Regions from separate parts of the Nostoc sp. JL23 genome, predicted to be linked through region 2. Evidence: predicted binding sites of a transcription regulator. Region 2 holds the regulator's gene; each other region holds the start of a gene.
What was found. The regulator NtcA, encoded in region 2, controls nitrogen genes in cyanobacteria. The targets are predictions, from matches to a motif close to TNTGTANNNNNNNNTACANA.
Positions count from the first base shown of each region.

Region 1: the regulator NtcA is predicted to act here: its motif matches at 7,768-7,787, upstream of HWQ42_RS16930 (Glu/Leu/Phe/Val dehydrogenase).
Region 3: the regulator NtcA is predicted to act here: its motif matches at 7,402-7,421, upstream of HWQ42_RS34085 (DUF3120 domain-containing protein).

Region 1 covers NZ_JABXKN010000079.1:15,667-25,659, reverse strand. Annotated here, with positions in the region: gene HWQ42_RS16970 (hypothetical protein) at 1-82, shown strand, start outside; gene HWQ42_RS16965 (tetratricopeptide repeat protein) at 76-1,872, shown strand; gene HWQ42_RS16960 (hypothetical protein) at 2,112-2,456, opposite strand; gene HWQ42_RS16955 (hypothetical protein) at 2,453-2,683, opposite strand; gene HWQ42_RS16950 (catalase) at 2,773-4,266, opposite strand; gene HWQ42_RS16945 (alkaline phosphatase family protein) at 4,621-5,994, opposite strand; gene eboE (metabolite traffic protein EboE) at 6,010-7,236, opposite strand; partial or broken gene HWQ42_RS16935 (IS4 family transposase) at 7,420-7,620, opposite strand; gene HWQ42_RS16930 (Glu/Leu/Phe/Val dehydrogenase) at 7,871-9,160, shown strand; gene HWQ42_RS16925 (DEAD/DEAH box helicase) at 9,316-9,993, opposite strand, start outside.
Region 2 covers NZ_JABXKN010000128.1:125,102-135,094, reverse strand. Annotated here, with positions in the region: gene HWQ42_RS26905 (SLBB domain-containing protein) at 1-1,442, opposite strand, end outside; gene HWQ42_RS26900 (ABC transporter ATP-binding protein) at 1,942-2,925, opposite strand; gene hisB (imidazoleglycerol-phosphate dehydratase HisB) at 3,185-3,826, opposite strand; gene fabI (enoyl-ACP reductase FabI) at 3,922-4,698, opposite strand; gene ntcA (global nitrogen regulator NtcA) at 5,078-5,749, shown strand; gene HWQ42_RS26880 (DUF3084 domain-containing protein) at 5,918-7,408, shown strand; gene HWQ42_RS26875 (Holliday junction resolvase RuvX) at 7,559-8,014, shown strand; gene HWQ42_RS26870 (DUF3146 family protein) at 8,069-8,332, opposite strand; gene HWQ42_RS26865 (heavy-metal-associated domain-containing protein) at 9,213-9,413, shown strand; gene HWQ42_RS26860 (aldo/keto reductase) at 9,688-9,993, shown strand, end outside.
Region 3 covers NZ_JABXKN010000153.1:297,419-307,411, reverse strand. Annotated here, with positions in the region: gene HWQ42_RS34105 (hypothetical protein) at 1-60, opposite strand, end outside; gene HWQ42_RS34100 (family 10 glycosylhydrolase) at 534-3,347, opposite strand; gene HWQ42_RS34095 (TIGR03279 family radical SAM protein) at 4,584-5,909, opposite strand; gene HWQ42_RS34090 (undecaprenyl-diphosphate phosphatase) at 6,142-6,966, opposite strand; gene HWQ42_RS34085 (DUF3120 domain-containing protein) at 7,424-8,203, shown strand; gene psbU (photosystem II complex extrinsic protein PsbU) at 8,794-9,222, shown strand; gene nadB (L-aspartate oxidase) at 9,408-9,993, shown strand, end outside.

The DNA of each region.
Region 1 (9,993 bases), on a different contig from region 2:
TTGCCGATTTGTGAATTATGTACCAATTGGACTTTACCAAATAGCAGCACAGTGCCGAGAGCCAGGGAGAGTATTATGCTAGCAGACATTCTCGCACGGCTACAAAAGCAAGCATCAGCAGGTGAGTCTGGTGTAGCAGCAGCTTTTGAGTTGAATTGGCAAAGCTTAGAACCAGAGGCGCAAAAATTGGCTTGTCTATTGAGTTTATTTGCTTTGGCTCCTATCCCTTGGTCTTTGGTAGAATCAGCAGCAAGTTATAGCCATTGGGAATTTGACCTCAAAGCTAACTGCACTGTTTTAGTTGAGTGTTATTTGCTGCAAGAATTGGCAGAGGACACGTATCAAGTTCATGAACGCATTCGGGAATTATTGCGGCAGAAGTTAGAAGAATTAGCTGAAGCCAACGAACTCAAGCGTGGCTATTGTCAAGCAATGGTAGCCGTAGCAAAAGATATTTCTGAGACACCCACATTGATAGAATTTCCTAAAGTAACCCTGTCCATCCCTCACCTTGCGGAAGTTGTCACAGTTTACCAAGCTTGGTTAAGCGATGAGGATTTAATCTCACCATTTGAGAGCTTGGTTAGATTTTACGCAGTTCAAGGAGCCTATGAGCAAGTTTTGCCTTGGGGTAAACAAAGTTTCTTAGCTACTAAAGAACGTTTGGGCGAAGAACACCCCGATGTGGCAACTAGCCTGAACAATTTGGCACTCCTCTACGAATTACAGGGAAGGTACAGCGAAGCCGAACCTTTGTGCATCCAAGCTTTGGCGATGAGAAAACGCCTGCTGGGGGATGAACACTCAGATGTGGCAACTAGCCTGAATAATTTGGCAAAACTCTACAAATCACAGGGAAGGTATAGCGAAGCCGAACCTTTGTATATCGAAGCTTTGGCGATGAGAAAACGTCTGCTGAGGGATGAACACTCAGATGTGGCAGAAAGCCAGGACAATTTGGCACTCCTCTACGAATTACAGGGAAGGTATAGCGAAGCCGAACCTTTGTGCATCCAAGCTTTGGCGATGAGAAAACGCCTGCTGGGGGATGAACACTCAGATGTGGCAACTAGCCTGAATAATTTGGCAAAACTCTACAAATCACAGGGAAGGTATAGCGAAGCCGAACCTTTGTATATCGAAGCTTTGGCGATGAGAAAACGTCTGCTGAGGGATGAACACTCAGATGTGGCAGAAAGCCAGGACAATTTGGCACTCCTCTACGAATTACAGGGAAGGTATAGCGAAGCCGAACCTTTGTGCATCCAAGCTTTGGCGATGAGAAAACGCCTGCTGGGGGATGAACACCCGGATGTGGCAACTAGCCTGAACAATTTGGCAGCACTCTACGATTCACAGGGAAGGTACAGCGAAGCCGAACCTTTGTACATCCAAGCTTTGGCAATGACAAAACGCCTACTGGGGGATGAACACCCAGATGTGGCAACTAGCCTGAACAATTTGGCATTTCTCTACTATTCACAGGGAAGGCACAGCGAAGCCGAACCTTGGTATATCGAAGCTTTGGCGATGAGAAAACGCCTGCTGGGGGATGAACACCCAGATGTGGCAACTAGCCTGAACAATTTGGCCGCACTCTACAATTCACAGGGAAGGTACAGCGATGCTGAACCTTTGTACATCCAAGCTTTGGCGATGAGAAAACGTCTGCTGGGGGATGAACACCGTTATGTGGCAACTAGCCTGAACAATTTGGCAAAACTCTACAAATTACAGGGAAGGGACAGCGAAGCCGAACCTTTGTACATTCAAGCTTTGGCGATCGCTGAACAAGGGTTGGGGGCAAATCATCCCAATACAATAACCATTCGTAAAAATCTGGAAGACTTGCGGCGGAATCGTCAGCCTTGATTCAGGAGAATGGTTGCTTTTGTCTCCCGTTGGTTTCAGTAATTTAGGTAATCTGCACCGGGTGTCTTACCCGCCTGGGATTCAAATCCCAGTCTAATAAGTAGGCAAGATAATTAATTACACAATGTCATTGCAAATACAGTGAAGCAAAATAAAGCGATCGCAACGCCTAGAACTACTTCTCTACGATATGATCTGCGAAGGGTGCGATCGCAATAACTGTAAATATTTTTATTTCTCTACTTAATGAGCCTCTGAACTCCGTCAACGAGTCTTTTATCTCCGTTAACGAGTGTTTTATCTCCGTCAACGAGTCTTTTATCTCCGTTAACGAGTGTTTTATCTCCGTCAACGAGTCTTTTATCTCCGTTAACGAGTGTTTTATCTCCGTCAACGAGTCTTTTATCTCCGTTAACGAGTGTTTTATCTCCGTCAACGAGTCTTTTATCTCCGTTAACGAGTCTTTTAGCTCCGTCAACGAGTCTTTTATCTCCGTTAACGAGTCTTTTAGCTCCGTCAACGAGTATTTTAACTCCGTTCACGAGGCTTTTATCTCCGTTAACGAGTATTTTAGCTCCGTTCACGAGGCTTTTATCTCCGTTAACGGGTTATAGAGATAGCGATCGTGGTTAATTGCACCATCTGTTACATCACATTCCACAGGATTTGAACCTAAATCCCAAATAGAAGATGTTTGTTTGATGCTAGTAATAATAATTTTTCCATTTTCTTGAATAATCTCAAACTCTTGGTTTTCTCCTAATAGTTCTTTAGGAATTAATAATCCGTTTTCTGTTGCTGTTAATTTCACCTTTAATTACGTCGATTTAGTTTATAAGCTAATCAAATGAATTTGCTTTAGGGAGGGCAAGATGCCCACCCTACAAAATTGGATAAGGCTTACCAGTTACCTACAGGTTGAGCATCATGAGAAAACATAGAAGGATCGATTGAAATGCCCAATCCTTCAGCTACACGACGACCATAAGAAATATCTGCCCGGAAGAAGTGGCAAAGTTGGCGCATTTGGATGTCCTCCCTTGCTTGAGAGAGACTGCCGACAATATTTTTAGCCAGACGCTCTTGCTGTTCAGGAGTTAGTAACCGATACAGATTACCTGCTTGGGTATAATCGTCATTTCCTTCACGATGACTGTAACGATCGACTGTGACATCGCCCAAATGACTAGGTGGTTCTGCATAAGCTGGATTTTCTTTGGGCGTACCCTCAGCACTATTCGGTTCATAGTTAGGAACGCTACCGCCGTTGTTCCCCGATGCCATAAAGCCATCTCGCTGATAATGCATCACTGGACATTTGGGCTGGTTAACGGGTAGTTGCTGATAGTTACCACCCAAGCGATACCGTTGAGCATCTGGGTAAGAAAAGATGCGAGCTTGCAGCATTTTGTCTGGAGAGAAACTAACGCCAGGAACCACTGCACTAGGGCTAAAAGCGGCTTGCTCAACTTCGGCGAAATAATTCTCAGGGTTCCGATTTAGCTCTAATATCCCGACTTCAATTAAAGGATATTCCCCTTGTTTCCAAACTTTGGTTAAGTCAAAAGGATTGTCAGGATGTTTTTCTGCTTGCTCCTCGGTCATCACCTGAATACACATCTGCCACTTAGGATAATCTTTTTTAGCGATCGCTTCAAATAAATCATGAGTCGCATGATCCGGATCTTCACCCTTAATCTTAGCTGATTCTTCCTCTGTCAAAGTTTGATGCCCTTGCAGAGTCTTAAAGTGAAATTTACACCAAACGCGATCGCCCTCAGCATTAATTAAACTAAAGGTGTGGCTACCAAAACCGTCCATGTGGCGATGGGTTTTGGGAATTCCCCGATCTGAAAAGAGGATCGTCACCTGGTGAAGCGATTCTGGACTGAGTGACCAAAAATCCCACTTTGCATTCTGGTCTTTGCAATTGGTTTGGGGATTGCGCTTTTGGGTATGGATAAAATCAGGAAACTTCAAAGGGTCGCGGATGAAGAAAATAGGGGTATTGTTACCTACAAGATCCCAGTTACCCTCCTCAGTATAAAACTTGAGGGAAAAACCTCTAGGATCACGCTCGGCATCTGCTGAACCTTTTTCTCCTCCGACTGTAGAGAAACGCAAGAGAAGTTCCGTTTTTTTGCCAATTTCCGAAAAAAGTTTGGCTTTACTGTAGCGGGTAATGTCATTGGTAATAGTCAAAGTGCCGTGAGCAGCCGCACCTTTAGCGTGGACAACTCTTTCAGGAATACGTTCTCTGTTGAAATGAGCCAGCTTTTCTAATAGGTGGAAATCCTGTATTAATACAGGGCCACGCGCTCCAGCTGTGAGTGAGTTCTGATTATCGCTAACTGGAATACCGTCAGCAGTTGTCAAATTTTGGGGTTCAGTCATCGGTAAAGAAGCTCTCCATGTAAGTTACTCAGATTGCCCACAGTACATTTTAGTCAGTAGATAGATGCCTACTGATAGAACAATCTAATTCAACGTGAGTTCGATGAACCTCTCCCTCCCAGCCTCCCTCTCCGAAACGGAAAGGGAGGAGCAACGAAAAATTCAGCTTTTTGCTCCCCTCTCCGTGTCGGAGAGGGGTTGGGGGAGAGGTCAAATAAGACTTGTCGAACTCACATTAATTCATAGTCATAACGAGTTTATATATAAAGCATACTCGATATGATTATGAATTACAATGAATTTTTTTGTATTTTGGTAAGATGTAGAGACGATATATTTCCTCTATACTGCCTTTCAGGTATTTAAATGTTTGAGAATCAACGAGCAAACATCTGTCGCCTCAATTTGATGTTCATTAACGAGGTGAGTCTGATGGCTGATAAATAGAGGCCCTTCATCTGAAGAAGTGGTGATATTACCGTGAGAGCCACGCACCAGGGAAGCATCCAGAGGGATCACATCCATTAAGTAGCGAAAACCCAGTTGTTTCTTAAGTAACTTGAGAGCAATTTTTCCTTGAGGAAATTTTATTTGCGGATCGAGGAAAAGTTCGACAGGATCATAACCAGGTTTGCGGTGGATATCTACAGTTCTAGCAAAATCAGGCGCTTTCGCATCATCAAGCCAATAATAATAGGTAAACCAAGCGTCAGATTGAGCGATCGCTACCAACTCACCCGATCTAGGATGATTGAGATGGTAGGCTTGTTTACCCTCTTCATCCAACACCTGTGCCACGCCTTCAGTCGCCTCTAAAAGCGATCGCACTTTCGGGATATACGCCGGATCGTTGACATATATATGAGCAATTTGGTGATCCGCAACGGCAAAGGCAATGCTAGCACCAAAATCGAGCAGTTCTCGCCCCAATTCTTCTCGCACAGCAATTAAACCATTTTCCCGTAGTACGCGGTTCAAATCCACAGCTTTAGAAACTGGGGTAATGCCATACTCAGAAAGAATAATTACCTGAGTATTACGTGCTTGAAAATATTCAATTAAATTCCCACAAACAGCATCAATTTCTCGCAAATCTGCTTGAATCTGTGTTTGATTGTTACCAAACTTTTGCAGACAGTAATCTAAATGTGGTAAATAAACTAGTGATAATGTCGGGCTATAACGTTCCTCAATCCATTTTGCGGAATTGGCAATCCATTGACTAGAACTAATGGAAGTTTTTGGCCCCCAGAAATCGAACAGAGGGAAGTTTCCTAAATCAGATTGAATTTGCGATCGCACATCACTAGGATGTGTATAAATATCAGGTAATTTTCTCCCATCTGCGGGATACATCGGGCGCGGTGTAATCGCATAATTTACTGAGGAATACATATTGTACCACCAAAAAAGGTTGGCACAAGTGAAGGTTGGATCGATTGATTTAGCTATTTCCCAAACTTTGGGAGATTGTACTAGTTTATTAGATTGTCGCCAAAACTTTACTTCACATTCATCGCGGAAGTACCAACCATTAGCAACAATTCCATGTTCATCAGGCAACTTTCCTGTTAAATAAGTCGCCTGAACCGAACAAGTTACAGCAGGTAACACTTTTTTGATGGAAGCTACCTGTCCAATAGCCGCCCAAGAAGATAAAAACGGCGTGCTTTCTCCTAGTAAACTGGGCGTTAATCCCACGACATTTAGAACAACTGTTTTCTGCATAAAATTAATTTCCTCTTAATTGGCGGCAAATTCTTTTAATACCCACTCATACTCACGCTGAATAGAAGTCGCTAAATCTATCTTCATTTCTGATGGCAATACATCCCATGTGTAAGTCTCAATTTCTAAATGTGAGCAAGCATTGTTTGTCTGAAGTAGATGCAAAACAGTAGCAATGTCATCTTGGGTAGATTGCAAAATTTGATAATCATGAATAAAAATTGGCACATGAAAGTGAGTGCGCCATTCTTCAGCTAGAGATTGTTCTAAATGTGGTAATGCAGCTATTAAGTCAGGATAGTGATGAAGTGTACCATCGCTGCGACGTTCTATTACCTGGTGTAGATAGGTAGATTCAGCAAAAGGACGTAAGCGTTCAACTATCAAACGACGCTTTTCAACCTCAGCAGGTATTTTTACTTTAATTGCTGCACTGATTTGAATTTTGCCAATTTTAATTCCTGCCGATTGCAAACGCGTAAATACAGATTGCGGTTCCTCATATTCAACTGAAAAATGGCAGGTGTCATAGCAAACTCGAACGTGTTCTAGCAATTTAATTTCTGCTAAATTCTGTTCAATATTTAGCTTTTCTAATAAATAATTACCGCCAATTGGCAATAACCAATTTTCATAAAAATCAATTATTTCTGAAGTGTTTTCAATTAAACCATCAGGCTCAGGTTCTAAATCAATATGAAGGATTTTGCCTGTTTCTTCACGGATACGAATCATTTCTACAACAACAGATGCGATGTTCAAACAACTCTTTTTCAGAACCGTTTCAAAAGTTGTTTGGTCTTTTACCCACCAAGGTTTATAGGATAATGGTAGTGTAGAAATTCCGCCATCAAGCCCTTGGGGTAATAGACTAGCTAAAATATGTGCCAAGTTTAATGTATAATTAGCCCGTTCTTGTGTAGACCAATCTGGTGCATAAACTTGGTCTTTTACCACCTGTCGATGAAATCCGCCATAAGGGAATCCGTTTAAGGTGAAAACATATAAATCTTGTTGAGTTAGCCAAGTTTGGAATTGAGCCAAGTTATTACTTTCTAAAAGTTCTTTTGCAGCAACATCAGCTAACCTCAAGCCGATACCAAAAGCTTCTGTCGGCGATAAACATGATTTGAGTTCGGGAATATATTTCTCTAAATTGGCGAAAACCTCTAGCCAACTTTCACCAGGATGAATATTACTGCAATAAGTTAAGTGAAAATTATTGTTTTTTGTAATTTTCATTTTCTAGCTCTATCCTTTGTATATGTAATCTGTTTTCTTTGGCTTAAACTATTTCACAAAATACTTGCTACATATTCATGGGTAGGGGCGCACATCTATCATTGGTGTCAACTTAAGAAGATAAAGCCCAAATTTGTTGGGTGTAAGCGTCAATCTCAAGGGTGACGCTTATGCCTAGTTTTGACTAATCCAAACCGATAAGGTCAGTATTCTGTCGTGGAATGCTTTCTTTTCTTCCTTTTCGTACAATTTCAAGGGTTTAAAGTTGAGCGGAGATAGTAAAGAGTAGATTTTTTGCTCAATTTCCTCTATTGGCGGCATCGGTACTTGTTTTTGTTGCCGCAGGTCTGGGTTTCCTATTCGCGCTGGGCGTTTTCTACTCATGATGTATCACTAAGGACATCTAAATTGATGTCCTTAGATTACATCTTATAGTTCCTTTTTGCTTAAGTTGACACCAATGCACAGCTGTGCGCCCCTACAAATGATGATTTTTAAATAATTCTCACTTATCAGAATATAAAATATAAAACTGTAACAAAAACTACAAAATTTCTATTTTCTCAAAAAAAAGGATAAGCTAAATACAGATGATATCCGGTTCGTAAAGATACCGTGATTAGGAGAAAATTTTATGATTTCAAAATCCCTGTTGCTGTCAGAACCTGCTTCTCCAGCGCATATATGCCCATTTGATCAAGCCTGTAGCTACTTAGAGGCGGCAGCTAAAGAATTAAATTTAAATCAGGGTTTGCTGGAAATTCTCAGCCACCCGCGTAAGGTTGTCACGGTTTCCATTCCTGTGAAACTAGATAATGGGGAAATACAAGTTCTCGCTGGACACCGGGTACAGCACTCTGATGTCTTAGGCCCATACAAGGGTGGAATTCGTTACCATCCGGCTGTGACATTGCGCGAAGTATCTGCTCTAGCAATGCTGATGACCTGGAAATGTGCCTTGTTAGGTATTCCTTACGGTGGTGGGAAGGGTGGCATTGCTATAGATCCCAAACGCTACAGTGTTGGTGAATTAGAGCGAATCAGCCGCCGTTATATCAGCGAGTTGATTAAAGATATTGGGCCTTCTGTAGATATTCCTGCGCCAGACATGGGTACTTCTGCCCGTGAAATGGCTTGGATGATGGACACCTACTCTGTAAATGTTGGTCATGCTGTACCAGGAGTTGTAACTGGAAAGCCCCTTTCTATTGGTGGTTCTCTGGGGCGAGAAATGGCAACCGGACGTGGGACGATGATTATTGTCCGTGAGGCGCTAGCAGATCGAGGTAAATCTTTGGTAGGAGTGCGAGTAGCTATTCAAGGTTTCGGTAACGTCGGCTGTGCCGCAGCAGAATTACTATATGAAGCAGGCGCGAAAATTATCGCTGTTTCAACTGGTGCTGGCGGAATATTCTCCGAAGTTGGTCTTGATATTCCCAAGTTGAAAGTCTACGCTGCTGAAAATCGCAAGAGTATTGTGGGTTTCCCGCAATCTGTACCAATTAGCAATGCAGATTTATTAACTTTATCTTGCGATGTCTTAATACCAGCGGCTTTGGAGAACCAAATCACTGAAGAAAATGTGAATCAAGTGCAGGCGCAAATTGTGGCAGAAGCAGCTAACGGCCCGGTTACTCTTGAGGCTAACTTGGCCTTAGAGGCGCGCGGTGTGACAGTGCTACCCGATATTTTGGCGAATGCTGGCGGTGTAGTAGTCAGTTATTTAGAGTGGGTGCAGGGTCTTTCTTACGTATTTTGGGATGAGGAGCGCGTCAACCGCGAAATGGAGCATTTGATGGTGCAAGCGTACCGCAAGGTAATTCATCAGTCGGAGGTACGGCAAATTTCTTTAAGGTTAGCAGCTTACACGTTAGGGGTAGGTAGAGTGGCTCAGGCGCTGACTGACAGAGGCCTTTACCCTTAATATTTGGGCATAGACAGCAGTTTTCAATTGAATAAACAACATATAGGGGCACAACAATAATATTGTGCCCTTATATATTATAAATAGCCAGTGTTTCTGTTACGCGATCGCTTTAGCACTCAATTCAAGCACTAAAGTTCTTACTTACTACGAATTTACTCTGCATCATCATCAATTACTGCACTGCGATCGAGCAGTAATAAGTTGCGAAGTTGGTCTGTATCCATTTCGGTTAACCACTCTTCACCAGCACCTACAACTTGTTCAGCTAACTGTTTCTTACTTTCAATCATGTCATGAATTTTTTCTTCTAAAGTCCCAGTGCAAACAAATTTATGTACTTGTACATTCCGGGTTTGACCAATCCGAAATACTCTATCTGTGGCTTGATTTTCCACGGCTGGATTCCACCATCTATCAAAGTGGAATACATGATTTGCTCGTGTTAAATTTAGTCCTACTCCACCGGCTTTCAGAGAAAGAATCATAATCGGTGGCCCTTGAGGATCGTGTTGGAAACGGTCGATCATTTCCTCACGTTGCTTTTTACTGGTGCTGCCATATAAAAAGAATATTTCTCGCCCTAACTGTTTTTCTAAATAGGGTTTAAGTAATTTACCCCACTCAGCAAATTGTGTGAAAATTAGAGCGCGATCGCTTTCTGCTAAAACTTCTTCTAACATTTCTTCTAGCCGCAGAAGTTTGGCTGAATTATGTTGCTCTAATGTCGCTTGTTTCAAATATTGGGCTGGATGATTGCAGATTTGTTTGAGTTTGATTAACAAAGCCAAAATCATACCCCGACGTTGCAATCCTTCAGCAGATTCTATTTC
Region 2 (9,993 bases):
AAGTTCAAAAGATTAAAGATAACACCTAGAGGCCCAGTTATAGTGTTGACGGTATCGCCAGTCTTAGCTGAACCAGATCGGTTGACTACTACAACGTCATTATTGCGGAGTATGGGATTAGTTTGCTCATTAATCCCAGCGGAGAAATCCACTTTTACTATACGTTTAGTGACAGAACCATTAGGGTTGAGGCGAATCAAATCAACAGCCTTACTACTAGCTCTGGCATCATTAAATCCGCCAGCAGCGAGTATAGCTTGATTTAAAGAGCTATTTGGCTGAACGTCTGTTAGACCTGGTTTTTTAACTTCGCCTACCACACCAACCTGAATCCGTGTAGGAGATAAAGTAGTGGTAGCTAATTGAGTCGCTTCTGCGGGATTAATTTCAGTTGCCGTCGGAATAACAATCGTATCTCCGTCTTGCACAATGATGTCTTGATTGGCATCACCGCTCTGTAAAAGTTGCCAAAGATTAATATCTATAGATTGTTCTGAGCCAGTTCTTGTAGGTCGGCGTAGCTTGAGATTACGCACATCAGCTTGTGCTGTAATTCCGCCAGCTAATTGAATTACCCGTGTCACATTTGGTAAACCAGTGGGACTGGCAGTGCCACTGTTAGGGGTTGCGCCCACTTGGCTATCTGTATTACCTGGGGTGACAAGATACGAACCAGGACGGTTAACTTCACCAATAATTGTTACTGTGCGGGGTGTGGTTTGACTGGCGGCAAAGTTGGATGCAAATATATTGCGAGATTCTGCGACGTTGAAGTTGGTTGCTGTTGGCACAACTATAGTGTCTCCATCCCGCAAGGTAATATCCTGCGATAACTTGCCTGTTTGAATGAGTTCTTTCAAATTGAGGGTGACAGCTTGCTCTGAAGAACGTCCTATTCTACGCCGTAATTGAACTTGAGTCACATCCGCAGCTAAAGTCACTCCCTGTGCTGTTGTTAATGCGGCTAATACAGTGGGGTATTGTACGCCTGGATTGTTCCCGGCGCCTCCGCTCAAGCTTAGAGTATAAGCTCCAGGACGTGTCACCTCTCCAGCAACGAAAATATTGATGGGACGAGGCGATAATAGATTGACTGAGATCAAGGGACGTTTGAGGAAGCGAGCATATCTTCTAGCTATTTCGTCAGAAGCTTGTTCAGTTGTTAGCCCTAGTACTGACACACTGCCAATTAAAGGTAAGTTGATTGCTCCACCTGGGGGAATTTGGTATTCACCTGTATATTCAGGGACTTCAAATACATTTACACGGATGAGATCGCCGCCTCCTAATGAATAATTAGTATCTAATTGTGTTTGTGTAGTTGGTGGTAATGTTTGTCCCTGAGCTAGACTGGCAGATGACACAGCAACATTGACAGCAGTTAACAAAGCCATACCTACAGCTGGCTGAATTAGGAATTTAAACAAACTTTTGTTAAGCATATTTACCTGAGACTCTGAAACTACGATCAATAAAGTACTGTCTTAACATTTTTATTTTGACTATACCTAAGTATTCAAGTTACCCGACACTCTTATTTTCCTAGAAAAGTGTGATTTTCCGGAGGAAATTTGTTTATTGAACTTAAATTTTTAGTGAAGTTAGCTTAAAGTTAATGTTGCTTGAATAGAGTAATATCAAAAAATATAGGATTTACGCAAATAAACCCAGTTTCTACAAGAAACTCTCTGTTAGCCAACAATCAAGTAGTCATGAATAAATTTTTCTTGTCAGAGTTAATTTGATGACATTTAAAATTTTCAATGAGTAGTAAGGGACTACTAAAATTAGGAACAAGTTCATTAAATAAATACAAATAACCTTCCAAAGATGTCGGAATTTTATTTTTTGTAGGTTGCGTTGGACAAAGAGAACTCAAAAAAGCAGAATTTTGGGTTTTGTTCTTTAAGCCAGTCGACAATTTACTATTTGGCAACAAGACTAATTCAAGGAGTTGTTTTTTCTTTGGATTTGTTGAATAAAAAATTCTTCTAGAGAGTGACGCGATAAGTTCATGGCGATAATTTTACCTTCCATAAGACGAAGACTGGCAAGAAAATCATAATAATCATCTTGTAGTGTACCGTGCCAGGAACCATCAGGCTCAAAGATGAGAGTGGGTATCCATTTTTTGAGAATTTCCCAGTCACCACCTTGACCTTTGACGTGATATGTGTTTTTTCCGCCTAAGAGTTCATTGAGGGAACCAGAGCAAATTAGTTCACCTTGAGCGAGGATGGCAATGCGATCGCAAATCTGTTCTACTTCACTCAGAATGTGGCTGTTAAAAAAAATCGTCTTACCAGCAGCTTTGAGCGCCAGGATAATTTCTCGCATTTGGTAGCGTCCCACCGGATCGAGACCAGACATTGGTTCATCCAGAAAAACTAAATCTGGCTCGTTAATTAGCGCCTGTGCCATACCAACACGCTGTAGCATTCCTTTGGAATAGCGACGCAGCAGCTTTTTACGGGCATCGGCTTGGGATAAACCCACTAATTCCAGTAATTGGGGAATACGCTGGCGTTGGACACTTTGGGGAATTTGGAATAGCCCAGCGGCTAACTGCAAAAATTCCCAGCCAGTGAGATAGTCATACAGATAGGGATTTTCTGGTAGATAGCCGATATGTTGCTTAACATTGCGATCGCCTATGGGTTTACCCAACAATAATCCTCTTCCAGAGGTGGGACGAATAATTCCCAGCAATAATTTTAAAAGGGTGGTTTTACCAGCACCGTTAGGCCCCAGCAACCCAAAGGTCTCGCCTTGGTAAACCGTTAAAGAACAGTTTTTGAGAGATACGACTTTTTGATTTAGCCAAAAACCAGTGCGATAGACTTTTCGCAACTCAGAAGTTAGAACTACTGGCGGAGTGTCTATCGTATTAAGGTGAGAATTAGGGTCATCTGCAACAGACTTCATCTCGGTTAAATCACTATTTATCAGCTTGGTATTAATTAAAAATTACCCGGTAGGCTGATAATAACCATCACCAAGCTGTGTGTCAATTATCCGAAATTGGGGACTGGGGAAGAAGCAAGGGAGCAGTGAGCAGGGGAGGCAGGGGAGCAGAGGAGAAGAGAAGTTGATAGTAAGTTTTCTCCCCTCTGCCTCTTTTCAATGCCCAATGCCCAATGCCCAATGCCCAATGCCCAATGCCCAATGCCCAATTTGACTCCTTTCATAGAACTCCCTTAGAACTGGGAATTAAGCCAGCACGTCGAGGGTCAATTTCCACCGCTAGCCGTGTTGCTCTTGCAAAAGCTTTAAATGTCGCTTCAATGATGTGATGAGAATTAATGCCATCCAGTTGTCGAATGTGCAGTGTCATTTGACTATGGTTCACCAGTGCCACAAAAAATTCTCGCACCAGTTGGGTGTCATAGGTTCCTACCCGCTGAGTAGGAATTTGCAAGCCGTAGCTGAGGTGAGGCCGTCCAGAAAAGTCTAGCGCTACCTGAACTAAGGATTCGTCCAGTGGTGCAAGAAAATTACCAAAGCGGACAATACCTTTTCTGTCGCCTAATGCTTGGTTAAAAGCTTGCCCTAAAGTAATGCCTACATCTTCGTTGGTGTGATGATCGTCAATTTCCCAGTCTCCCTTGGCTTGGACATCTATATCAATCAGTCCGTGGGAGGCAATTTGATGCAACATGTGATCCAAAAACGGAATACCTGTTGCTGCTGTGCAAGTTCCTCTACCATCCAGGTTGATGGTAACTTGCACATTAGTTTCACCAGTGGTGCGGTGAACAGTGGCAATCCGAGGGGTTTCAGTTAAGCGATCGTAGTTTGAATTAACTTGGCGATTGGTTGTTTGCATGGGGAGTGGAAAGAGTTAAAAGTTAGGAGTTATGAGTTATGAGTTAAAAATTTATAACTCTTAACTCCTCACTCCTAACTCCTAACTTTATCGCGTCACATTCCCATAATTTCATATCCTGCATCTACATAGAGAATTTGTCCGGTAATACCGCTGGACAAATTACTACACAAGAAAGCCGCAGCGTTGCCTACTTCTAGCTGAGTGACGGTGCGTCGTAGGGGAGCTACTTCTTCTACATGATGAATCATATCCAAAATCCCACCCACTGCTGAAGATGCCAAAGTACGGATGGGACCTGCGGAGATGGCATTGACGCGGATATTTTGTGGCCCTAGTTCGGCAGCTAGGTAACGCACACTCATTTCTAACCCCGCCTTAGCAACTCCCATGACGTTGTAGTTGGGGATTGCCCTAACACCACCTAAATATGTCAGGGTGACGATGCTACCTCCCTCCGTCATCAAAGGTTTCGCTGCACCACTTAACTGCACTAGCGAGTAGGTACTGATTTCTAAAGCGGTGTTGAAGCCAGAACGAGAAGTTTGGCTAAAATCTCCACTCAAATCGTCTTTACTGGCAAAGGCTAGACAATGGATGAGGATATCTAGCTTTCCCCACTGTTCGCGGATTGTCTCAAAAGTAGATTTAATTTGGTATTCATCTTGGACATTACAGGGAAGAAATAAGCTCGGTTTGAGGGGTTCTACCAATTCCGCAACTTTTTTCTCCATTTTGCCGCGTTCATCCGGCAGGTAGGTAATACCCAGGTTTGCTCCGGCTTTGTGCAGCTGTTGAGCGATGCCCCAGGCGATCGAGCGGTTATTGGCAATACCTGTAACAAGGGCATTTTTTCCAGTCAGATTTAGCATAGAAATTGTTAATGCGATCGATCATTAGGAGCATACTAGAATCTGAGGCACGTTTTGTCTTTGTTTTATACAGGATTGACAAAAATGAATATTGATAAGGGTGTTTGCTGTGACAAAAATCTTGATTTTTTATAAAGATATTCTCAAGATATCTTTATTTGTTCTTCAAAAAACCTTTTGAATACAGCTATTGGAACTACTTATCAACAAGTTGTAGCTGAAAGGATCAACAATTATGTATCATTATAAACAAAGAGTTATGAAGAGATTAGTTTGAGTATAGGAAAGTACAGAAAGGTTGACGGTGCTTTATTCATTTTTCGGGTGTATTCTTAGGTAATCAGTTTTTGTTTTTCCGGCATTGGGTAGGGGAAGGGAGATGATCGTGACACAAGATAAAGCCCTAGCAAATGTTTTTCGTCAGATGGCGACCGGGGCGTTTCCGCCAGTTGTGGAAACGTTTGAACGCAATAAAACGATCTTTTTTCCTGGCGATCCTGCCGAACGAGTTTATTTTCTTTTGAAAGGTGCTGTTAAACTTTCCAGGGTGTACGAGGCAGGAGAGGAAATAACGGTAGCGTTGCTGCGGGAAAATAGTGTTTTTGGTGTATTGTCATTGCTGACAGGAAATAAGTCGGATCGGTTTTACCATGCGGTTGCGTTTACTCCTGTGGAATTACTGTCGGCACCAATTGAACAAGTGGAGCTAGCACTCAAGGAAAATCCAGAATTATCAATGTTAATGCTGCGAGGTCTGTCTTCGCGAATTTTACAAACAGAGATGATGATTGAAACTCTCGCCCACCGAGATATGGGTTCTAGGTTGGTAAGTTTTTTGTTAATTCTTTGTCGAGATTTTGGCGTTCCTTGTGCAGATGGGATCACTATTGATTTGAAATTATCTCATCAAGCGATCGCAGAGGCAATTGGTTCAACTCGTGTTACCGTTACTAGGCTATTGGGAGATTTGCGTGAGAAAAAGATGATTTCTATCCACAAAAAGAAGATTACTGTGCATAAACCTGTTACTTTAAGTAGACAGTTCACATAAAAACAATTGGAGAAAGGGGAATCGGCGCGTGTTGTATTTTGAAAAATGACACTAATAGCTAGAGGTAAATCTAAAATTGAATAATTTCAGCTATTGCCAATTTCCACTTCTTTTCAGAGAATGCTTAAAAGTAGTAGGCTGTATCTGGAAGGATTTCGGTAGCTAAAGATGACCACCGGATACATCCTCATCGCAGCAATTTTGATTCTGGGAGGCGTAATTGCCACCGTTGGCGATCGCATCGGCACACGAGTTGGCAAAGCCCGCCTCTCACTTTTTAAGCTTCGTCCAAAAAACACTGCCGTACTAGTAACAATTTTTACTGGTGGTTTAATTTCAGCATCAACTTTAGGGATTTTATTCGCTGCCGATGAAGGCTTACGAAAAGGAGTCTTTGAGTTAGAAGATATTCAAACAGACCTCAGACAGAAGCGGGAACAGCTAAAAACCGCAGAAACTCAGAAAAGTCAGGTAGAGGGTGAGCTAAACCAAGCAAGAATTGCCCAAGCAAAGGCACAACAAGACTTGCAGGCAATTAATCAATCCTTGCAGGCGGCAAATGCTAAACAGAGGCAAACACAAGCTCAGTTAAACCGCACAATTAGTCAACAAGCCCAAACCCAAACTCAACTCCAACGCACTCAAGGTCAGCTAGATCGAGTTGTAACTCAATATCAAAAAGCCATAGCTGAATTGCAAAGCGTTTACGACCAGAGAAAGGCACTACAGGCGGCAGTTGAACTACTGAAGACAGAACGTCAACGGCTTTATGCGGAAGCTAAAAAAGCCATTGACGAAGCCAAAACAGCAATTGAAAAACGCGATCGCGAACTTGCCAACCGTCAAGAAGCCATAGAACAGCGCGATCAAAAAATTGCCCAATTGGATCAACTAATTCAAAAACGTAATGTAGAAGTTGCAGCACGAGAGCAAGTGATTGCCAAACGGGAATCGCGCCTCAAAGAATTGGAAGCACAACAGGAGGAACTAGAACAAGAAGTTGCCAGGCTGGAAAAATATTATCAGTCCTACCGCGACCTGCGTTTGGGTAAGCTGGCCTTAGTTCGTGGTCAAGTTTTGTCCGCTGCTGTAATTCGTGTTACTCAACCTGCTGCGGCTCGTCAGGCAGTGATACAACTTTTACAAGAAGCCAATCGCAACGCCAACCTCGAATTAAGCGAGCCTGGTGCAAATCCGGCAAATGTAGAGCTACTGCGCGTAACCCAGGATAGAGTCGATCAATTAAGCAAGCAGATTGAGGATGGTAAAGAATACGTCGTGCGAATTTTCTCTGCTGGTAATTACGTCAGGGGAGAAAAGCAGATAGAATTTTTCGCGGATACAGCCCAGAATCAACTGGTTTTTTCGGGAGGCGCGGTGCTAGCCACAACTACTGCTGATTCCAAAACTATGACATCTTATCAGTTACAGCAGCGGTTAGAAATACTAATTTCTGCTTCCCAATTTCGTGCCCGTAATGCCGGAATTGTCGAAAATGTGCAAGTAGAGGGGACTTTTCTGCGCTTTGTCAGCCAACTAAGACAGTATAATCAACCCTTGGAGATCAAAGCGATCGCAGCAGAGGATACTTATACAGCCGGGCCATTGAGAGTAAAATTGGTGGCAATAGTTAACGGAAAAATTATTTTTAGTACTTAAAAAATTATTTGCACACTGTTATTAGTAAGATTTAAACATATTGAACAGCAGTCAAAATAGTTGCTGTAGCTGCATTTTTTATTTAGCAGACACTACGCGTAGCAAGATTCCTGTAAGGGCACATTTCTAATTTTTAATTTTTAATTTATTATGAATTTCCGTGAATTTTCACCAACGCAACCAGTCATCTTGGGGTTTGATCCAGGTCGAGATAAGTGTGGTTTAGCGGTGATGGGACTGGATCGGCAACTGTATTATCATCAGGTGGTGTTAGCAAAAGAGGCGATCGCTACTATTGAAACACTGCGTCAAAGGTTTCCGATCTCTTTGATGGTCATGGGCGACCAAACTACAGCCAAACAGTGGAGACAGAAATTATATCAAGAATTGACAGAACCGCTGAGTATTATCTTAGTGGATGAGCGCTACACAACCTTAGAAGCACGCGATCGCTATTGGCAAATGTTCCCGCCCAAAGGGCTAATCAAGCTATTGCCACAGGGTCTACGACAGCCACCAAGACCTATAGATGACATTGTTGCCATCCTCTTAATCGAAAGATACTTAAATCGCCTCACGGAATCAACACTAAGCAGTCAGGAGTGAGGAATTAGATCGTTAACTCCTAACTCCTAACTTTTTACTTTTTACTTTTTACTTTTAAAGTTCCGCCCGAATCGTAAAAGCATAGTCTCCTCCAGGCTCTAGCTGATAATCTTGTTGCTCCAAAAATCGACCGAGGGGTTCTTTGATTAAGGCGCGGCCTTGGGAAGGCTTGACGGCAAGTTCTCCCCGGCGAAAATGCCACTGGAAATGCCACTCAAACTCACCCGCATTCACTTCGCCTTCTAAGAAGCCGTGTTGCCAGGATTGGCGGGTAATTCTGACATGGGCAATGGTTTCTGGCAGACGTTTTGCACTCACAATGCTTTATGTCAAGTGTGGAATAACAGCCGATGATGTAGGCTATTTATTTTATTTACCAAACATATCTTAATTAGACAAACTGACAAAGTGGGTATTTGTAGTTGACTAGGTTGTGTTTATAAGCAAGATGACTTCAGCATCCTGAAATCGCGCATCACCTATAGCTTAAGCAAGCTAGGCGTAGCGTCTTATAGAGAAGCGTTAGCGAGTCTTACTTCGAGAGTCATAGTTCGTCATAGAGATTGGCAAATAAATCAAACGATAAATGCTAATTTTTCGTTGCTTTAAGCGATCGCATTTCAACTACTGGTACATTTCAGGAATCGTTCTCTAGCTTAAATACCCAAATTAGCTGTGTCTAACATTCTTATCATAATTGTGTCGCTGAAAGTCTTTGTTGCGAAGCCCACAGTATATTTATGCCGCAAGATAGCTGTTTTTTGAATCTATATGTACTTCAAATGTTGGGCAAAAGTACCTGAAGTATACAATAAATTAAAAACTACAGATAAAAAGGTTTCGTGAATTACGTATAGACGCTTGTACGATCGGGCTGTGCTACAAGAACAACTATGTCGAACAGCAACGCCTAGAAAACAGAGGGAATGTCTGGTGGAGTCTTCATAAGAAACTAAACGAGCAGCTTTTTATAAGTTAGTAGCACTAAGTGCATTTTCATAAATAACTTTATATATTTTGGTATTTTATTTTAGTTTTGCTGCCTAAATAATTTGTCAATAATGATTTAGATATAACTATTAGTTGTTACTATTTTTGTGATGTTCAATTCCCTAACTCAAGTAAGATGTGCGCTCACTCTTCAAATCGATATTATATTTATTAAAGGTAATTTTCAGTTTACGTAATGAGGTAAGTAATGGCAATTCAATTGAAAGTTCCAGATATTAAAGGTGATGAGTGCGCCAAGAAAATAACTAAATCTATTCTGACTATGGAATCTGATGCCAAAGTAGATGTAAATGTTGATACTAAAACAGTAACTGTAGATGCTGCAGCTTCTGAAGAGTCAATTAAACAGATGGTTCAATCTGCTGGTTATACTATAGAGGGCTATTAATTAAATTTCTAAATTTTCTAAAAAATTTAGAGGAAATAATTCAGCCAGCACAATTAATTAATGATATTTACGTCCGTTTTCCGGGCGTAAATATTAATAAGTTAGTCTACTCGATTGTAACTATTCCTCCTCTGACAGCATGGCAAAAGTATATAAATATTGGTAAGCATCAATAAAAATTAAATTCACTTCTCCTCAAGTCTAAGTACTAGGGAGGATTTATGATGAATAACTAACTGATAGATAATTGGGTCAGAAAGCTATAGTTAAAAGCATGGAAACCAAACAGCTAGGAAAAACTGGTATCTTTGTAAGTGCGATTGGTTTGGGTGGTATGCCCATGTCAATTTCTAATCGCCCTCCTGAATCACAATCAATCCAAGTTATTCATCGTGCCTTGGATTTGGGTATTACATTTATTGACACTGCCGATTCTTACTGCAAAGATGAGTCAGATAAGCACCACAATGAACAGCTAATTCACAAGGCACTTAGTAGTTACAAAGGCGATGTTAGCCAAGTGATTGTAGCAACTAAGGGCGGGTTGATGCGTCCCGATGGTAACTGGACAAGCAACGGC
Region 3 (9,993 bases), on a different contig from region 2:
CATAACTTCAAAAGTATGGGCTGTTTTCAAGCTAGTTCCAGAAGCTACAAACAGTACCATATCATGCTTTGTGAAATACCCTACTAGCTGCGAAGATGAAAAAACAAGATACTTTTACCCCGTGCTACATCAGTGCGTAAGCGTAGCCTGTTGTAGAAATAGCATCTACTCTAATCGTGATGTTTTTAACACAACCTTCAGTGGCAAACAGCCAATTCTTAACTCTAAGCTTTGTAGCCCGATGATCTGAGTTAAGGCTTGCATAGATTTTAACGATAGCTATCATCAAATAATAGTTATTTAAAGTCGGTTGTCTCAGTATTTTCCAATATTTTGACAATAAAAAAGTAGTAATACTGAGATACAAACACTACAAAAAGTGTGTTAAGAATTACAAACTAGTTTATATCCAGCGGGCTTTCTGAAAGTTGAAATAACCAATCTTCGTTCCAAATTTCACCACCTTGAAAGGGCTAGAGTTAGGAGTTTTCTTTTGTCACATTGTCTCCCCTGCTTCCCGCCCCTCTGCCTCTTCACAAAGGACGTAACTGCAACCGTCGTTCGCCATAACGTAATAGCCTTTCTATAGTTACGAGCCGATTTTCCCAAACTTTGACTTGATAAGAATTCGACTTAATTTCTTGGCTCATCAATACCCGAAATTGAGACTGGAAGCGAGTTAGAGAGGCTCTCGCTACGAGTAACTTACTAGCAGAAGGGGAAGCGGCAAGTTGATTTAAAGCACTGCGTAAAACTTCTGCCTGGTTGTTAAAATCTGAAATTTTCTGAGATGGTCTTTGTCGTTGGTCATTTTGGAAAACAAATTTCCATTCCCGTTGTAGCGCGGTGTAACGGATGGCGGCAGTTTGAAAAGGCTGGCGGTGAGGAATCGGTTCACTTGTTGTAGATTGAATCCTACCTTGGGTGCTACTAAAGATTTTTTGGAGATCGTTGCTAAAATTTTCTGCGGCAAATAGTGCATAACCACTAACTGGCAAGTCCCTTACCAACTGGAGTTGATCGAATGCCCCGATGGTTGGCAAAGAAAGTAAGCGAATTCCCGGCACCAACAACGTAGCTCCTAATTGTTTAGAGGCAATCCAGGGTTGGGCTAGTCGTTGAAACCGAGAAGTATCGAGAGCATAAGTCATGGGAACAATTAAATCTACATCCCCCCGCCTTGCCCAAGTTTCCCAATTTTGTTGAATTTTTTGAATCCGTTCTTGTTCCGGCAAAGGAAATACTGCAACCGACAAAATCAAATTAGGTTGCTTTTGTCGTAACTGCTGTGATACTTGGGCGACAAAGCTATCAACTTGCTCGGTGCGAAATGTTGTCCACTTTTGCCACAAGTCTGTTTGGCTAGGAGAAATATTCACTGGATCTACACCAGTAAGTTGCTGAAATTGCGCTCTTGCAGCTTTCCCATAGCCATAGGTTCGACCTGCTGATGGGTCTTGAAAAGGGTAGCGAATGTAGTCTAGCTGTAGACCATCCACCTTATATTTAGTCACAATTTCCTCATACAGCTTGAGCAAGTATTGCCGCACTTCGGGGTTGGCTGGATCGAAGAATGGCTTGCTCTGACCAATGGGAATCATATTGCCTAAATTATCGTAGTTTGCCCAATCGGGATGAGCCGCCAGTACTGGCCCTGGATAATTAGGATTAAGGTTGAGAATTTCATTATGGCGTTGATTGCCAGCAGCAAAAGTCCAAACCCAAGCGTGTAATTCCATGTCTCGCTCATGGGCTAGTTTCACCGCTTCTTCCAGTGGATTCCACCCACGAATTAATGGGTTTTGCTCTTTTGCGACTTGGCTCGGATAAATTGTATAGCCAGCGTTAACAGTTTCAAAAAAGACGGTATTAATCCCAGCTTGGGCGAGGCGATCAAAAATCTGTGCCAGTCCCGCCTTACTACCAGCACGAACAATTGTCCCTCGATCTAACCAAACTGCGCGAATTTCTGGTTGAGCTAGCTTCCGATCGACAGGAAACTGTTGCCACAAAATTGTTTTAGCGGCCAGCCATTGCTGACGAGCCAAAGCGTAGTTTTTTTGAGCAATCAACTGGGGTAAATTTTTGGCAATTAGCCTTGCTTGTGCTAATGCTTGGTCTTTACTTATGGCTAGCGTCCCCAGTTTGGTTGAGGCCAATTGTGTTGGCTGTTCTTTGACAGACTGGGGGGTATTCAAATCCCTAGAAAACTGCTTCTCCTCAGATATTGTTTCGCCAACATTAGCTGCATCAGCTAACACCGCTAAATGAGCGCTTTCCACCCGACCAATCAGATTTTCTAGCTCTTGTTGGAGAGCGATCGCTTGCCTGTTATCAATCGGCTCGTTGGAGTTGGGTGCAACATCCAAACGCACCGCTTGTTCTAATTGGTCAATAGCCTCCTGAGAACTTGGAGGTTTGACCATAGGCAGCGGTCTAGGTATGGGAGCAGTGGCAGTTTTAGGAGGAGATGAGAGAGATGAACCGCCCCCCTGCCCCTCTGCTCTCCTGCCCCTCTGCTCCCCTGCCCCTCTGCCCCCCTGCACTGAGGACACAGCCGCCACACTTGTAGAGCAGCTTTGGGAACCTCCTGCTATTTTTTTGGTGCGATTTGATGGTGCTAGTGCTGTCAAATAGTGATTGATAGTAGTTTTTAACCAGGCATTATCCAACTCGGCTGTTGAGGCTGTATCTGTTCCCCAGCGCCAGCCCAAAAAGGTAGAACGCTCAGTTGTCACTACTGCGGCCGGATTATCTTTAGAATTCCAAACAGCAGGAGATTCACTGCCCATATCATTAGGAATCACAACGCCACCGCGCACTTTACCAAAGAGTCCAGTTTGATTTGTCCATTGTGGGATCTTGGTTTTTGCAGCTTGAATCTGTTCTGTGTCACTAAAGCTGAATCCCCAATAACCTCCCAAGAGCGATCGCAATAATTGCCGCACTCCTGGCGATGACAAACTACCTACAGGCCCACTAGCAATCAAACGCCCTCCCTTACTCATCCAGTCTTCTAGGGCGATCGCTTGAGTTGGTGTTAATGTCTCGACGTTTGGCAAAAATAATACCCGGCGATCGCCCCAATCTGCCCCACTCTTGACATCATTTAGGGAAATTACACAATATTTCACCCCTATTGTCTGTAAGCGATCGCTTATCCCTGTCCATTGATTTGCATTTTCTTGGCCATACACTACGCTCAATACGGGTTCTTCAGTCGCCGCCGTTACTGGCAAAATACTCAAAAAATTTAAAACGACAATTTCACAACTTAAAATAAATAATCTTCTAGCTTTTTTAATTTTTAAACTTATATCTTTTTGGTTTTCCTGATACTTCACCAGTGACTCCTTACTTCATTATTAATTAATTTAGTTATTACTCAGAATTCATTAGTACAGAATATAGGACTCTAGCTTGATTCCTAGTAAGTTTACTGAGATTCTCACCCGGATTAAGTAAAGCTAATATTTGGCTTTTCAAAAACCAAATAGAATTCCTATAAGCTTTTCGTAGAAGTACTTAGTGAATGACCTTCATCAATCTAGCCTATCAAAACCAGTAAAAAATGCCAAGATGGATACTCAAATTGCCCAGGAAATTCTATAGAAATTGTTAGCTATTACATTGCGAATTTCATTCCATTGGTGACTAGCTTTTTAGAAAATTTCGTGTTTACCAATTCCAATAGGCTTTTGGGTAATTGCAGAGAGTTTTCACTTAAACCTAAAATAAAAAATGCCACTCTTATTCTAATTATCTGTTTTTCAGGGTTTTGTGAGTTAAAAAAGTAATACTAGTGCATCTTAAAGCCCTCACCCTAAATCCCTCTCCCAAGCTTGGGAGAGGGACTTTGAAATTGGCTCGGCTTCCGTTCTCACAATTTTGGGAGAACGGGTTGGCGGATGAAGGCAGATTTAGTATTTGTGCAATAAGTCTAATTAGTACTCTTGACGCTCGCCAGAGTTAAACTAATAATAATTTCTCACGAGCTTTTCTAGAAAATTTTAGATAGGATCAGACAATAATTTCAACAGTTGCAATTACAATCACCAAAATTTATTAACTGTAAAAGTCAATCAAGTTTATATAAACCCACATTGATGTAGAGACGCGATTTATCGCATCTATAAAGCAATACAGTTCAGTTAAGCAATTTATTTCCTTCTCTTTCTTCTCTCTGCGTCCTCTGCGCCTTCTCTACGAGACGCTACGCGAAGGCGGTTCGTTAAAAAACTGACTTGGATAACAGAGTTTTAGCCTTAACTGAACCGTATTGATCTATAAAGACCAATTCTCTACACCAATAACCCTTGCATGAATCATATTGATGTAAAAGTAAGCAATATTTTTATATTCAATTAAAGTTTATCAATTTTGGATTTAGCATCCAAATGTTTGGATACAAAAAAATAGTTTGAATTTAAAGGCTTGAAGTTATATCAATTGAAAAAATGTTTACGACACATAACCCCACCCCCAAAACTTTCCTTGGTAATAATAGGAGTTAGGAGGGAAATTTTGATATGCACTTCATCCACCTGGGAACTACTAAAGATTAAAGAGCTAACAAAAACAGCTTAAATAATACAAGTGTTGATTAAATCTTCAACTCCTCCTACTGGTAAGATTTTTGTCTCCAGTTTGCAGGCTAGTTCTTCAATACTCATATCATCTAAAAATACCAATTCCCCATGTTTGAGCATTACATTTGGCAGTAAAATTCCGTCCCCCAAATCTTGCCCTTGTAAGTTCAATAGCAAATCATGACCCGTTAATAATCCCGTAACAGTGATTCTCTGTCCCCAATAATCACTACATAAAGCACGCATATTTACTTTTAATCCCTCAACAGAATTTAACCGTTCCAAGATAGGTTTAAAGGCGTTTTCTACTGCGTTGCCTACTACCCAAGTTAATGTCCTCTGAGGATAAACTTTTGGCGGTAGTAATTCTGTTGCAGCGACTGCAAATTGCTTGATAAACAACTGAATTGAACCAACACCATTATCAATTTGGGGATACTCTTCATATTCAGATTCGCTCGGTAATTCTTCACCAGCAATTAAAAACCACTCATCAGCTAACCAAGCGACGTTAGAGGAAAACTTTTTGCGAAATTGTTGCGAGAGTATTCGCACTTGAGAAATCACTTCTTTCGCTTTTTCTCTGGTTACGGGTATGAGTTCGTCTTCTGGAGGCCGAAACCTTGTCAATCCCACTGGCACAACTGCCACCGACGCCACCGTAGGTACTTCACCAGTATGAAAGGATGCTAAATCTTTTAGGGTTTGCTCCAGGTGTTCACCATCATTTATACCCGGACAAACAACCACTTGAGCATGAATTTGTAGCCGTCTTTGTTGAAACCACTTGAGTTGTTGCAAGATTTGCCCCGCACGGGGATTTTTCAGCAGTCTAATTCTAACTTCCGGCTCCGTGGCATGAACAGAAACATACAACGGAGACAAGCGCATTTGTTCAATCCGCTGCCATTCTCTTTCTGGCAAATTGGTCAGGGTAAGATAAGAGCCGTACAAAAAGCTTAGGCGGTAATCGTCGTCTTTAAAGTACAAGCTGGTGCGCTTACCTGGTGGCTGTTGGTCGATAAAGCAAAATGGACAGCGGTTATTGCACTGAATTAAGCCATCAAATAGGGCAGTTTCAAATTCTAGCCCCAAGTCTTGGTCGTAATCTTTTTCGATTTCCAGGCTATGAGTTTTACCAGTAGCGTCTAAAACTTCTAATTCTAAGACTTCATCAGCACACAAAAACTGATAATCAATTAAATCGCGGGGACGTGTACCATTGATTGCAACGATCGCATCTCCAACTTCAAAACCAATCTCTGCGGCTATTGAGTCTGGAAGAACCTTGGTAATTCGGGCAGGATGAATGGTAGTCATGGGGAATGGGGCATTGGGCATTGGGCATTGGGCATTATAGCGTTTCTCAGTTGAGTCTAATACAGACCTAACCCCCAGCCCTTTCCATACTAGTGTTGGGGAGTAAAATTCAAAGCCTCTCTCCTTGTAGGAGAGAGGTTTGGAGTGAGGTTAGATTGTATTACATACAAACGAGCAGTCGCTATAGTCATTTGCTTTGCACAAAGGACAAATGACTAATGACTAATGACTATCATCCTTTCCAACCTGCTGCGATCGCTAGTAAGATAACACTACCGAAGGCTAATCTATACCATACGAAAATCAAAGTGTTTTTGGTTGCTAAGTATTTGATCAAAAATGCAATTGATAGGTAAGAAAAAATAAAGGTTGAAATAATTCCTACAATTAACAGTCCAACAATGTTATCTGGCAACTGGTGTTCTTGAAACAACTTGAATATTTTCAAGCTTTTATACAGCGTCGCAATGGTAAGAGTTGGAAACCCTAGCAAAAATGAGAATTTCGCTGCTGTATCGCGTTCTAATCCTAAAAATAAGGCAGTCGTTAACGTCGAACCAGAACGAGAAACGCCTGGAATCAAAGCAAGTGTTTGTCCCAATCCAACTAAAATACCATCCCGAATCTGCAATGAATCAAAACCTCGCTTCCGAGTACCAATTTTTTCTGCCAAAGCTAGTAGAAGTGCCATGATGATTGACATGATGCCAATAATTAATGCACTCTCAGGTAAAACATCTTTCAAAAGGAAGCCAAAAATTAAAGCGGGTAGTGTTCCGACTGCAATACCGACAAGAATCTTCCATTCTTCACGTTGCCAGTCTTTAGTTTTTAATGCTTCGATCCCACCTTTGACAATACTATAAATCAGTGACCAAAAATACCCCACAATTGCTATAACACTGCCAAATTGAATTGCATCAACAAAATCTTTAGAACCTAGTTCTTTCCAACCAAATACCTTTGTCACAATTAGAAGATGTGCGGTGCTACTGATTGGCAAAAACTCTGTAATACCTTGAACAATACCTAAAATAAAAGCTTGAATAAACTCCATATACAATTAATACCTTTTTCCTATTCTAGAGATCGTGATGAACATTTTTTAGTTGATGATGTTGCTTTATATACTTTCTATTGCACCCAATCTTGTAGAAAATTCAATTTTACCGATCGATAACATCATCGAAGACGCTGACTATGTTCTTACACCCACCTCAATAAGTCAACGCAATTTAAGAAATTCATCAAACTTTAATATTTAGGGGACTAATACCAGCTCACTTTTTAACTATTAGATTTTACCCTCGCCTCTGTGTAGTCCCCCATTTACAAGGAACTACAGAACAGTTGTGTAAATAGTCCAACTTGAATGGATTCGTCAGGTGCAGAATGTTTTGTTTGGTTTGCGCCAGTCCTAGTGGAATTTTCAGTATAATTACAATGCCCCAGGGGGGGATTTGAAAATGTGATATCTTAAAGAAGATAAAGTTTAGTAACAAATATTAAAAACTTTGATTAATAATACACTGTCCTCCTACAGCGCTTCTACCCCTTCTATTGATACCGAATTGGATTTAGCTGATACTGGACAGAATGGTATCAGACAATTGGAATCTACACTTTCCTTTTCTCCCTCTCTACCCTTATCTACTTCTGCCCGACAAACTTGGTTAGTGTTTGCGGCGGCAGTGTTTTTGGTAACAGTCCCAGTATTTATAGAAGCGCCAATAGTGCGATCGCTACCAATTCTGAGTTTAGCCCTGACAGGATTTTGGGTGTGTCTAAGTTTTGCCTTAATGTCACGCCCTGCAACTTATGTCTGGGGGGATTTGCTCTTGGGGTTTAGCTGGAGTTGGTTAGCAGGAGCGATTTACTGGGGTTGGTTACGTTGGGAACCTTTATGGCATCTGCCGGTGGAATTTATCGGCTTACCGTTTGCTTGCTGGTGTCTGGCGAAGAATTGGGGCAAGGTAGGTAACTGGTTTTATTTAGGTTCTTTACTCGGTACAGTTTTAACAGATGTATATTTTTATATAGTAGATTTAATGCCCTATTGGCGGCAAATCATGAGAGTAGATGCAGATTTAGTACCGCAAATCTTACAAAATGCTCTCATGCAAGTACAAGCACCTTGGGGGCAAACTTGGGCGATACTTCTCGCCGTAGTGCTATTAACAGTAGGAATTTCAGCTTTAGGTCGAAATCAAAAACACTGGTATGCCTTTGGTGGCGCAGTTTTAAGCACAATTTTAGTAGACAGCCTATTTTTGTTAGCTGCGATCGCAGCGTGAAGAAGGCAGGTAACACTTAATATTCCAATAAGCGTGTAGGCTTCTCTTACTGAGACTTTTCCCAGCCCAATCTACGGCACATCAAAAATGATGCTATAGATGATTAATTAGTTAAGAAATATTACATAAAAATCCATCAGCATCAAGTCTTTTTTGGTAAGGTTTTCGATCTTAGAAATCGTACAGTTTGGTGTCTGCTTAGGAGGTAGAATCAGCCACCCCGAAAAGATTTCGTCTAGCTGGGAATGCTGCGGGGATCGTCAATGCAAAGCGATTGCAGCGATGTAGGTACTCTTTCCACGATGAAAATTTTTGGCAAAAGTATAGTCAAACCCAGTAACGGTAAATATTGTGGATATTAATACGCTGTATATTAGTTTCTGATGACTGCTGTGTTGACTAAGCTATCAGCTTTTGTCCTTTGTCCTTTGTCCTTCGTCCTTCGTCCTTGGCGCTCTCACGTAGAGGCATTAGCGGCTTCCCGCAGGGTATGACTAATGACTAATGACTAATGACTAATGACTAATGACTAATAACTGTTGTTAGCTTAAAACTTTTATTTCTGTTTGATGGAAAGAGGTAGAAAAATCGTGAAAGGATTGGCGCGTTTATTAACAGTGTTTAGTTTGTTACTTAGTTGCTGGGGATGGTTGGGAACAACTCAGATAGCCCAAGCTGCTAGTTTCAACAGTTTTGCTTTTCCCCAAGTCCCAGTTCTGGCAATTGAGCGGCAGAATCGGGCAGACGCTAAACTAGGAACGGAATTTGGTAAAAAAATTGATTTGAATAATACCAACGTCCGAGCTTTTCAACAGTTTCCAGGGCTTTATCCCACCCTGGCTAAGAAAATCATCACCAATGCTCCTTACCAAAAGGTAGAGGATGTATTGGATCTTGCCGGATTGAGCGATCGCCAGAAAGAAACCCTGCAAGCCAACCTCGATAAATTCACCGTGACAGAATTAGAGCCTGCCTTCAATGAAGGAGACGATCGCTTTAACAACGGTATCTACAGATAACTGAATTGCAGTTAATTTAGCAAATAGCAGCCCACTCCTGATTCTAGGGAGTGGGACTATTTATATTAGAGATAAGGGGAATGAGGGAGATGAGGAGACAAGGGAGACAAAGTAAAATCTTCCCCTGCCCCCCTGCCCCCCTGCTCCCCTGCTCCCCTGCCCCCCTGCTCCCCATACCCATTACCTTGTCTCAGATAGATATTCCCAGCCAATTTGATGTCTTAGTAGTCGGCGCTGGTGCCGCTGGACTATACACAGCGCTGTGTCTGCCAGAATCCTTGCGAGTCGGTTTGATTACCAAAGAAACCGTTGCTTTATCCGCCAGTGATTGGGCACAAGGTGGCATTGCCGCAGCGATCGCCCCAGAAGATTCTCCCACGCTGCACATTGAAGATACGATCCAGGCGGGTGCCGGTTTATGCGATCGCACTGCTGTCGAATTTCTCGCCCAACACGCCCCTAGCTGTATTCAATCCCTAGTTAACTTGGGGGTAGCTTTTGACCGTCATGGTCAAGCCTTAGCTTTAACTTTGGAAGCCGCCCATTCTCGCCGCCGTGTTCTCCATGCTGCGGACACTACAGGGAGGGAAGTTACTACCACCCTCACCGCCCAAGTATTACGTCGCCAAAATATTCAAGTCATTCAGCAAGCTTTGGCTTTGAGTTTGTGGATTGAAGCCGAAACTGGTTGCTGTCAAGGAATTAGCCTGTTTTATCAAGGTAAAATCACCTGGGTAAGAGCTGGTGCTGTGGTACTGGCAACCGGCGGTG